3 regions of the Gluconobacter albidus genome follow, and region 3 is predicted to be linked to each of the others. Evidence: predicted binding sites of a transcription regulator. Region 3 holds the regulator's gene; each other region holds the start of a gene.
What was found. Region 3 encodes LexA, which represses DNA repair genes until DNA is damaged. Its sites were predicted from a motif close to TGTTCTANNTANGTTC; they were not measured.
Positions count from the first base shown of each region.

Region 1: uvrA (excinuclease ABC subunit UvrA) is a predicted target of LexA. The motif match lies at 1,126-1,141, and genes of this name have one in related genera.
Region 2: A0U94_RS15115 (ImuA family protein) is a predicted target of LexA. The motif match lies at 1,423-1,438, and genes of this name have one in related genera.

Region 1 covers NZ_CP014689.1:2,627,339-2,630,613, forward strand. The annotation lists gene A0U94_RS12020 (Hint domain-containing protein) at 1-369, shown strand, start outside; gene ssb (single-stranded DNA-binding protein) at 511-1,110, opposite strand; gene uvrA (excinuclease ABC subunit UvrA) at 1,243-3,275, shown strand, end outside.
Region 2 covers NZ_CP014690.1:160,244-163,518, reverse strand. The annotation lists gene A0U94_RS15805 (hypothetical protein) at 177-530, opposite strand; gene A0U94_RS15120 (ParA family protein) at 527-1,138, opposite strand; gene A0U94_RS15115 (ImuA family protein) at 1,457-2,248, shown strand; gene A0U94_RS15110 (Y-family DNA polymerase) at 2,133-3,275, shown strand, end outside.
Region 3 covers NZ_CP014689.1:1,410,153-1,413,427, reverse strand. The annotation lists gene eno (phosphopyruvate hydratase) at 1-515, shown strand, start outside; gene A0U94_RS06305 (FtsB family cell division protein) at 657-986, shown strand; gene rpmG (50S ribosomal protein L33) at 1,071-1,238, opposite strand; gene lexA (transcriptional repressor LexA) at 1,543-2,262, shown strand; gene A0U94_RS06290 (hypothetical protein) at 2,315-2,920, opposite strand; gene pgsA (CDP-diacylglycerol--glycerol-3-phosphate 3-phosphatidyltransferase) at 3,022-3,275, opposite strand, start outside.

The DNA of each region.
Region 1 (3,275 bases), 1.2 Mb from region 3:
GCCAACGGCCGCGCAATGTTCATGATCCCGTCTGACGTGACAGGCGTTCGCATCGTGTCCCGCACGTCCAGCCCGAGCGAAACGGTCGGACCGTTCGTCGACGACCGTCGCCAGCTCGGCGTTCTGGTGGGTGAAGTCACGCTGTTCGACTCGGGCAACACGATCCGCATCGACCAGCACCTGACGGACGCAGACCTCAGCGGCTGGGATGTTCAGGAAAACACCCCTGTCCGCTGGACGAACGGCAACGCCATGCTGCCCCTGACGGCCCGTCAGCCGAACAGCCTCGGCATGCTCGCCATCCAGATCCTGGCCGCAGGCCCCTATCTGGTGACGACGTCTGCAGAAGAAACAGCTCTGACGGCCTGAAGTCCGTCAGTCTGAAACGGCAAAAAGCCTCATCCTTCCGGGGATGGGGCTTTTTTCTTGTCTGCATCACATAAAAAAAGCCCCCGAATGCCTGAGCATCCGGGGGCTTTTTACATCCGCGAACCGAAATCCGCCCTGAACTCAGAACGGGATTTCATCGTCCAGGTCGTTGTCCGGCGGGGCGTCCCAGCCACCGTTGCTGCCACCCGAACGACCGCCGCCGGAAGCCCCGCCGGCATTTCCACGGGAACCGCCGCCAAAGCCGCCGCCCGAACCGCCAGCGGAGCCGCCACGGCTTCCTCCCCCGAAGCCACCACCATTGCCGCCGCCGTTGCCACCGCCATAGCCGCCACCGTTGTCAAAACCGCCATCATCGCCACCACCGCTGCGATTGCTGTCGATCAGCACCAGATCGCCCCGGAAGCGGTCGATCACGACTTCGGTCGTATATTTCTCCTGGCCGGCCTGGTCGGTCCATTTGCGGGTGCGAAGTTCGCCCTCGATATAGACCTTGCGCCCCTTGCGCAGGAACCGCTCGGCAACATCAGCCGTCCGTTCGTTGAAGATCACCACGCGATGCCACTCGGTGCGCTCCTTGCGCTCGCCGGACTGACGATCGTTCCAGGTGTCTGACGTCGCAACGGTCAGGTTGACGATCTTAGACCCCGACTGCGTGTTGCGGACTTCCGGGTCCTTGCCCAGATTCCCGACCAGAATCACCTTGTTGACGCTGCCTGCCATTCCCGTCCCAACCAATTTTCTCGAATTGTTCTTTTCATACGTGCGTAAGTTCCCATCTAATGGGGAACAATCCAACGCCATTCAAGCGCGTTCGATCTCACAACTGCCTTTTCTCCACATTCCGGGGTCTCCGTGAGCTTTCCAGACAATCATTCGATCCGCGTCCGTGGGGCCCGCGCCCATAATCTCAAGAACATCGACGCCACGATCCCGCGGGATTCCCTGACGATCATCACGGGCCTCTCAGGCTCCGGAAAATCCTCGCTGGCTTTCGACACGATCTATGCAGAAGGCCAGCGACGCTATGTGGAGAGCCTGTCCGCCTATGCCCGCCAGTTCCTTGAACTGATGGGCAAGCCGGATGTGGACTCCATCGAAGGCCTCTCCCCGGCCATCTCGATCGAACAGAAAACCACGTCCAAGAACCCGCGCTCGACCGTGGGCACGATCACGGAAATTCACGACTACATGCGCCTGCTCTGGGCGCGCGTGGGCATCCCCTATTCCCCCGCGACCGGCCTGCCGATCGAGGCGCAGACCGTCAGCCAGATGGTTGACCGCATCATGGCCATGCCCGACGGCATGCGCCTGATGCTGCTGGCCCCCGTCGTGCGGGACCGCAAGGGCGACTGCAAGCGCGAACTCGCCGAACTGACGCGCAAGGGCTTCACCCGCGTGAAGATCGACGGCGAACTGTACGAAATCGCCGAGGCCCCTGAGCTGAACCGCAAGACGCGCCACACAGTCGAAGTCGTCGTGGACCGGATTGTCGTCAAGGAAGGTCTCGAATCCCGCCTCGCCGACAGCTTCGAGACCGCCCTCGAACTCTCGGACGGCCTGGCCTATGCCGAGGAAGTCAAACGTGCAGGCGAGAAGGAAGCCCCGGCGCATGTCGTCTTCTCGTCTCGCTTCGCCTGCCCCGTCTCCGGCTTCACAATCGAGGAGATCGAGCCGCGCCTGTTCTCCTTCAACGCCCCGATGGGCGCCTGCCCGGTTTGTGACGGTATCGGCACCGAAACCCATTTTGACGAAAACCTGATTGTCCCGGATGACAGCCTGACGCTGACCGAAGGCGCCATCGCCCCCTGGAAGGGTGCGAGCACGGACTGGTATGACCAGACGCTCGCCGCCCTCGCCCGCCATTGCGGCGATGACATGCACACGCCCTGGTCCGACCTCCAGCCCGCTACGCGTGACCTCATCATCAACGGTTCGAAAGAGCCGATCGACATTCCCTATACCGATGGCGGGAAGGTCCATATCGTCACCAAACCGTTCGAAGGCGTGCTAAAGAACCTGCGCCGCCGCATGGCCCAGACGGACAGCATGTGGGTGCGCGAAGAACTGTCGCGCTATCAGTCCGAAAAACCCTGCCATGCCTGCCACGGCGCGCGCCTCAAACCCGAGGCGCTGTGCGTGAAGGTCAAGGACCTCAACATCGCCGAAGCCTCGGACATGCCGATCCGCAAGGCGCTCGACTGGTTCTCCACCGTTGAAGCGACCCTCACGCCGCAGCGCGCCGAAATCGCCCGTCGTATCCTGCGCGAAATCACCGACCGCCTGCACTTCCTCGACGATGTCGGGCTGGACTACCTCACCCTCTCGCGCGGCTCCGCAACCCTGTCGGGTGGTGAAAGCCAGCGCATCCGTCTGGCATCGCAGATCGGTTCAGGCCTGACGGGCGTTCTGTATGTGCTGGACGAACCTTCCATCGGCCTGCACCAGCGCGACAACGAACGCCTGCTCGGCACGCTCGAACGCCTCAAGCGCCTCGGCAACACCGTCATCGTCGTCGAACATGACGAAGACGCCATCCGCGCCGCCGATTACCTGATCGACATGGGACCGGGCGCGGGCAAGCTCGGCGGCGAAGTCATTGCCGTCGGCACCCCGGCCGAGGTCGCCAAAAACCCCAACAGCATCACCGGTGCCTATCTGTCAGGCCGCAAGGTCATCCCCGTTCCGACCGAGCGCCGCAAGCCCAGCGGCATGCTCACCCTGCACGGCGCACGCGGGAACAACCTCAAGGATCTGACGATCGATTTCCCGCTCGGCACCTTCATCGCCGTCACGGGTGTTTCGGGTGGCGGCAAATCCACGCTGGTCATCGACACGCTGTATAAGGCGCTGTCCCGCCAGCTCATGAAATCGAGCCAGACGCCGCT
Region 2 (3,275 bases), on a different replicon from region 3:
CGTCATTGTTTACATGTGTTTATTTACATGTTGTGAATTACAAGTAATTCTGCCTATTGGTTGCTTTTGCTCTATCGCTCCAAGGCGGGTTTAAATCAGGGGATGGAGAACACTCATAACCTCAAAAGCAGCTAAAGGTACATGTAGTTCTCAACATGTACCTTTAGTTCAAAGACTTAGCGCCGGCGCCTTTTACGCTTGTCCTCAATCAGATCAGCCTCCCTCACTTCATACCCGGCTTCAGAGAGGGCCTTAAGAACAAGATATTGCTTTGTGACTTTAGCTTCCGCAGCCTTTAGCGATAGCTGTCGATCCACATACTCTGGGATAACCATCCGCAAAGATGTCATAGCAGGATCGGGCTCATCTAATGATGTCTGTGCGCCCCATTTTGTGCCTAACGCACGGCTGTTTTCTGAAACGCTACTGTCTTCGACAATCTGTGGGGCCTTGAGATCACGAAGATTAGGTCGTTTAGCAGGACGAGGCGTCAGCGCATCGGTGATGGGCGGTAGAGGCGATTTTGTCATCTGGCACTCTCCGCCAGAGCCGATAGCTTCTCAAGAAGCTCCTCGGCAATAGCTTCTACATTCTGGGCCGCGGGAGACGCACCGGCATTTTCAACCGGACTTGTGCCGGTGATGTGCATCTCTCTGAAGGCAGCTCTTTCCAGCATCGCCGCCCTAAAGACTGGTACATTCTGCTGCTCCACACTCTCCCTAACATGCTTCGCTGCTCTGGACTCAAAGCCAGGTAACACACGGCTCCAGATGAGAGCACGGGGAATAGAGCTTCGCGCTAGGTCTTCTGCATCGTCTATCTGAGCGATAGTTTTGAATGCGTCCCGCACGTCCGGAAGGCTCGCTTGGCATGGCACAAGCACGAAGTTGGAACGCTGCAACGCTTTTAAGGCTAGGGTGGAGGATCCACCAGGAAGATCAATGATCGTCAGGTCACTCTCGCTTTCCGCAGTTCGCACCTCAGCCAAAATATTATGCTCGTCTATTGACGGCCTAACCGTGAGATCCTGCATCTCGCTTTTGGCCCCGAACTCGCTAGCGTGCTGATTTAAGTCACAGTCTAGAAGGCGGACCTTGTACCCCTTTTGAGCAAGGGCAGTTGAAAGAATGATCGACAAGGTGGTCTTCCCACACCCGCCTTTGGCCGAAGCTATAGATAAAACAGCCACAGAAAATACCTCACGATAGAGCCGGCACTTACAGGTTTACATGTAGTGACTGACATGTTGCTGGTTACATGTCAATGGTTACATGTCTTTTCTTACATGTATTTGTGTACAAATATACATAATTCACACCGTTGCGAGGTTGGTAATTTTTCTGCTTTTTTCAAATATTTGCAGAAAAGTGTCCACTGGTTTGGTTCCAGACACCAAGATTTATGTTGCTTAGCCTGGAAGTTTGTTCTCTTTATGTTCTCGTTAAGGAGAACATAAATGACAACGGACGCCGTGGCGCGACTGCGCGAGCAGGTCCGACGCCTGGAGCGTCGAGACCTGCCTCACTCCCAGACTGACATACTCGCCACGGGGCATTCTGCCGTCGATACCCATCTCGGCGGCGGCCTCAGGACCGGCAGCCTGCATGACTTCCTGCTTTCTGATCCTCTGGAGATCGGGGCCAGTCTCGCCATGCTGCTGCCCATCCTGAAAGAGGGCAGGGGGCCTGTCTTCTGGATCAGCGATACACCTGCCGAACTGAATGCCTGCGGACTGCATCAGTCCGGTCTGTCTCCAGAGACTCTGGTCTGCATTGAAACGGATCCCGCCAGTCTACTCGCTGTCGCCGAAGACGTGTTGCGCGGACCAGAGCGCGCACTGGCCGTCATCAGTGGCAGCCACGTCCCAAGCCTCAAGGAAATCCGGCGTCTCAATCTGGCTGTGGAGGCGAGTGGCAACACAGGCTTCTTTCTGCGTTCGGCCCCTCTCACGCGCGCTCCCGGGAAAGATCCCTGCGCGTGCGCCACGCGCTGGCGGATCCTCTCTCATCCCTCATCGCCTCAAGCGCTTCCGGGACTGGCCATGCCGCTTCCCGGTTCCCGACGCCTTTCTGCCGCGCTGTTGCGGGTGAGGGGAGGCCACCCCGCTCACTGGATCCTCGACTGTACCGATCATGCGCCGCTTTCTCGCTCTCTGGATGCCCTTCTGGCGCACCGAGCGCCTTCAGCTCTCCCGCCCGGAAGACTTCCCGACCGACAGGCCCCTGGCCGTGCACGCGCCAGCGCATAACCGCCACACCGTCACGGGTGTCAGTCCGGCTGCGCTCGCGGCCGGACTGACACTCGGAATGCCGCTGGCACAGGCACGCTCTCTGGTGCCGGATCTTCTGACGGCAGAAGAAGACGCCGAAGCACAGAGGGCCGCGCTGACCGATCTGTGCTCCTGGCTGATCTGGCTGTCGCCGCTACCTGCATTCGACGCTCCGGACGGGCTCTACAGCGATACCACCGGCTGCGCCCATCTTTATGGGGGTGAGACGGCCATGCTGGATCTCGTCAGGGAACGCCTGAAGGCGAGGGGGCATTCCTGCTCTGTGGCGCTGAGCGATACCGCCGCAGCCTCACGCGCTCTGGCCCGGTCGGGGATCGACCGGGTCTGTCTCGTGCCTTCCGGTCAGCAGAAAGAGGCCTTGCACCCGTTACCCTGTTCAGCGCTTCCTCTGACAGAAAGGACACTCTCCAGCCTGGCACGGCTCGGACTGAACACGATCGGCGCGCTGGCGGACCTCCCGCGCGCACCTCTGGCCAAGCGCTTTGGCGCAGACCTCCTGACCTGTCTCGATGAGGCTCTGGCACGACAGGTCCGCCCGCTCAGCATCTTTCAACCTGCGGACCGGATCTCCCTGACCCGGTCTCTGGTCGAGCCGATCAGCACACCGGAGGCCATTGCCACGGTGATTGCAGCCCTTGTGCCGCTTGTCTGCGAAAAGCTGGTGGCACGCGGGGAGGGGGCGCGGCAGCTCGACTTTCTCTGTGTGCGCGTGGACGGATCCATCCAGGCCGTCCGCGTGGGGACGTCCGATCCGACGGCTGATGGCACGCGTCTGACGCGCCTGCTGAAGGACCAGATCCCGCAGATCGCGCCCGAGTTTGGAATTGAAACCGTCATCCTGACCGTGAGCGCCAGCGAGCCGCTGGAAGCCGGGCCTGAGCGCTCTGTCCTGCCGGACGAAGCGGGATCCTCTGAAACGGGCCTCCCGGCCTCTCTGATCGACCGGCTGCTGAACCGTCCGGGCGTTGTTTCGGTCCACCAGCTC
Region 3 (3,275 bases):
TGAAGGGTGAAGGCAAGGAATTTGATGCTTCGGGCATGATTTCCTACCTTGAAGATCTGGCGAACCGCTACCCGATCGTTTCCATTGAAGACGGACTTGCGGAAGATGACTGGGAAGGTTGGGCTGAACTGACGACCCGTCTGGGTAAGAAGCTCCAGCTCGTCGGTGACGATCTGTTCGTCACCAACCCCGAACGTCTGCGCCGTGGCATCAAGGCCGGTACCGGGAATGCGCTGCTTGTAAAGGTCAACCAGATCGGTACTCTGACCGAGACGCTGGAAGCTGTCGAAACCGCTCACAAGGCCGGTTACGCCTGCGTCATGAGCCATCGCTCGGGCGAGACGGAAGATTCCGTCATTGCTGACCTCGCGGTTGCAACGAACTGCGGCCAGATCAAGACGGGCTCCCTCTCCCGTTCTGACCGTACGGCAAAATATAACCAGCTCATCCGTATTGAGCAGCAGCTTGGCAGTGCGGCCCGCTATGCCGGTCGCAACATCCTCCGGAACTCCTGAAAATGGTCAACGGCCTCATTCCTTTCGGGAATGGGGCCGTTATTTCATGGCCGGATATGATTGATATTCATATCCTTCATTGTCTGGTCACAAATGACTGATATAAATTGAGATAGTCTCTCAGAACGGAGTTTTCACGACGTGACACTGATCCGACTTATCAAACGTGGTGTCCGCGCCGTAGCTCCTCCGGCATTTTTCCTGTCTCTCACGGTTTATTTCGGCTGGAACGCGCTGCACGGTGCGCATGGGATCCATGCCTATCAGGAGCAGACCCAGCTTCAGAAAGATGCCCTTCAGGCTAGGCAGGATGCAGACGATGAGCAGAATGTCTGGCGGCGTCGTGTTGTTGCCCTCAAGGAAAAAGCGCTGGATGCTGACATGCTGGATGAGCGCGCCCGTGCCACGATGAACCTGACGCGCAGTGGCGATCTAGTTGTCCCCTACGGACCGCATGACAAGCTGTTTTGAGCAGTCGTTGAAATAATCAGCCTTCGAGGTATAAAAAAAAGCGGCCCGAAGGCCGCTTTTTTTATGGAGACTGTTGGAACAGTCTTACTTGATCTTGGCTTCGCGGAACACGACGTGCTTGCGTGCAACCGGATCGTACTTGCGTACTTCCATCTTTCCCGTAGCAGAACGGGCATTCTTCTTCGTGACGTAGAAGTAGCCGGTCTCAGCTGACGAAACGAGCCGGATCTGAATAACGTTGCTCTTTCCCATGATACCCTCGGGCTTTCGCCATAACTTATGCCGCTCGAAGGTGTCGATGCAGCATGTTGATCTCTAGATTTGGCGCACCATGCTGATTTGTGGCTCGGAGGTCAAGGCCTTTGCGCAAGATTTAGCGGTTTTCCTGTAGTTTCAAAGAGTTTGTTGACCAGAAAATCGTGTCGGACGCCTATGGGAGAGCACTCTCTTTGCTTGTAGGGCAATAGAGAGGAACCTATAAGGAACAAATGCAGGATGACTGTCATTCTGTGCCCTGTTTTGACCTGCCTCCGCCGAGGCGCATGGGAGCGCCTGTATGCTGACCCGCAAACAGCACCAGCTTTTGCTGTATATCGACGATCATCTCCGCCGGACGGGATATTCTCCCTCTTTTGATGAAATGAAAGATGCTCTCGAACTGCGTTCCAAATCAGGCATTCATCGCCTGATTTCCGCTTTGGAGGAGCGTGGGTTCCTGCGGCGTCACCATCATCGCGCACGCGCGCTGGAAGTGCTGCGCCTGCCTCATATGGGCACCGAGGCTCCTGCCGTTACGCCGACGACAGAGGCCGCTTTCGTTCCGGCTGTTCTCAGTCAGGGGGAGACGGGTCTTGACGGGACTTTCTCCGAAGCCAGCGTCGCCAATGATCGTCAGACCATCAGCATTCCTCTTTATGGTCGCATCGCAGCCGGTTTGCCTATTGAGGCCATGCAGGATGACAGCGACAGGATTGAGGTCCCCATTTCGCTCTTGGGCACTGGAGAGCACTACGCACTCACCGTTGCGGGCGATTCGATGATCGAAGCTGGGATTCTGGATGGGGACATCGCCATTATCCGGCGACGTGAGACGGCCGAGAACGGACAGATTATTGTTGCCCTGATTGATGGCCAGGAAGTGACGCTTAAGAAACTGCGTCGTCGTGGGTCGATGATCGCGCTCGAAGCCGCCAATCGGGACTACGAAACGCGTATTTTTCCAGCGGAGCGCGTGCACATCCAGGGGCGTTTGATCGCGCTTTTCCGTCAGTACTGAAGTCTGAGATCCTGAAGGGAAATGCTGGCGGCCCAGAACCGTCAGCAAAACCTTATTTGGGGGGCAAAGACGTTCCGTGAATGACCTTTACGCTGCCATCCGGACCGATGACCGTGCTGGTGCCGTCCCCGTTCGGGATAACGATGGCTTTGCTGGGACTCTTGTTCAGAAAGCGGGCTGCGCTGTCGGGAACTGACGAAGGAAGTGTCGGAATAAGATGAGTGCGGTCTCGAGACACGCCTTGATGGGTATCAGCGCCTTCGCCGACTGAAAGGCTCTGGCCCTGCATGAGTTGCGGCCCGGATGCTCCCAGAGCTCCCTTGCCGGCGATTCCACCCATGAAATTTTCATCGAGCGCAGCGCCACCAAAATAGGTCGCCGGATCGCCTAGAGCATGGCTGAACGTACTATTGGGGTTTGCGACGTCCTTGAGCGTTGGGAGCGGTTGCGGAGCCCCCGGCCAGATGTTGCCGCTTTCGGGGAAAATTGGAGTTTCGGAATATTTTTCGCCACGCGCGCGATGAATATTCTCGCTGTCTCCATGAGGGCCGTTCGGATTATCGAGAGCCGTCCAGACCATTGTGTCGCGGATATACTTGCCCATGCCTGAACAGCCGCTCAGAGCGAGAGGTAGTGCCAGCAGAGCGGTCTTCCGCATTTCTTACTCCCACGAGATCAATCCATGACCTTTAGCGGTCCTTGTAACGAAGCGCCAGATGAAGACAGTCGAAGAACGCTACATTCTTTCGCCGTATGACGTCAGAAGCTGATTTTGGATGATTTGCGGGGTTGCCCTGCCATGATGCGGGTCAGTCCTGCGGTCAGATAACCCCAGCCACTGATGACTGTCGGAATCACGGAAAGCCAAAGGAAGATTCCGCCAATCAGCGTTGCCGGCAGGAAGGAAAGTCCCAGCATTCCTGCAGCCCCGTCTCCACCGATCAGAAAACCGATCGCTACCATCTGGATGCCGGTTTTCCATTTCGCCAGTCGTGTCGATGGGAGCGTTTCGC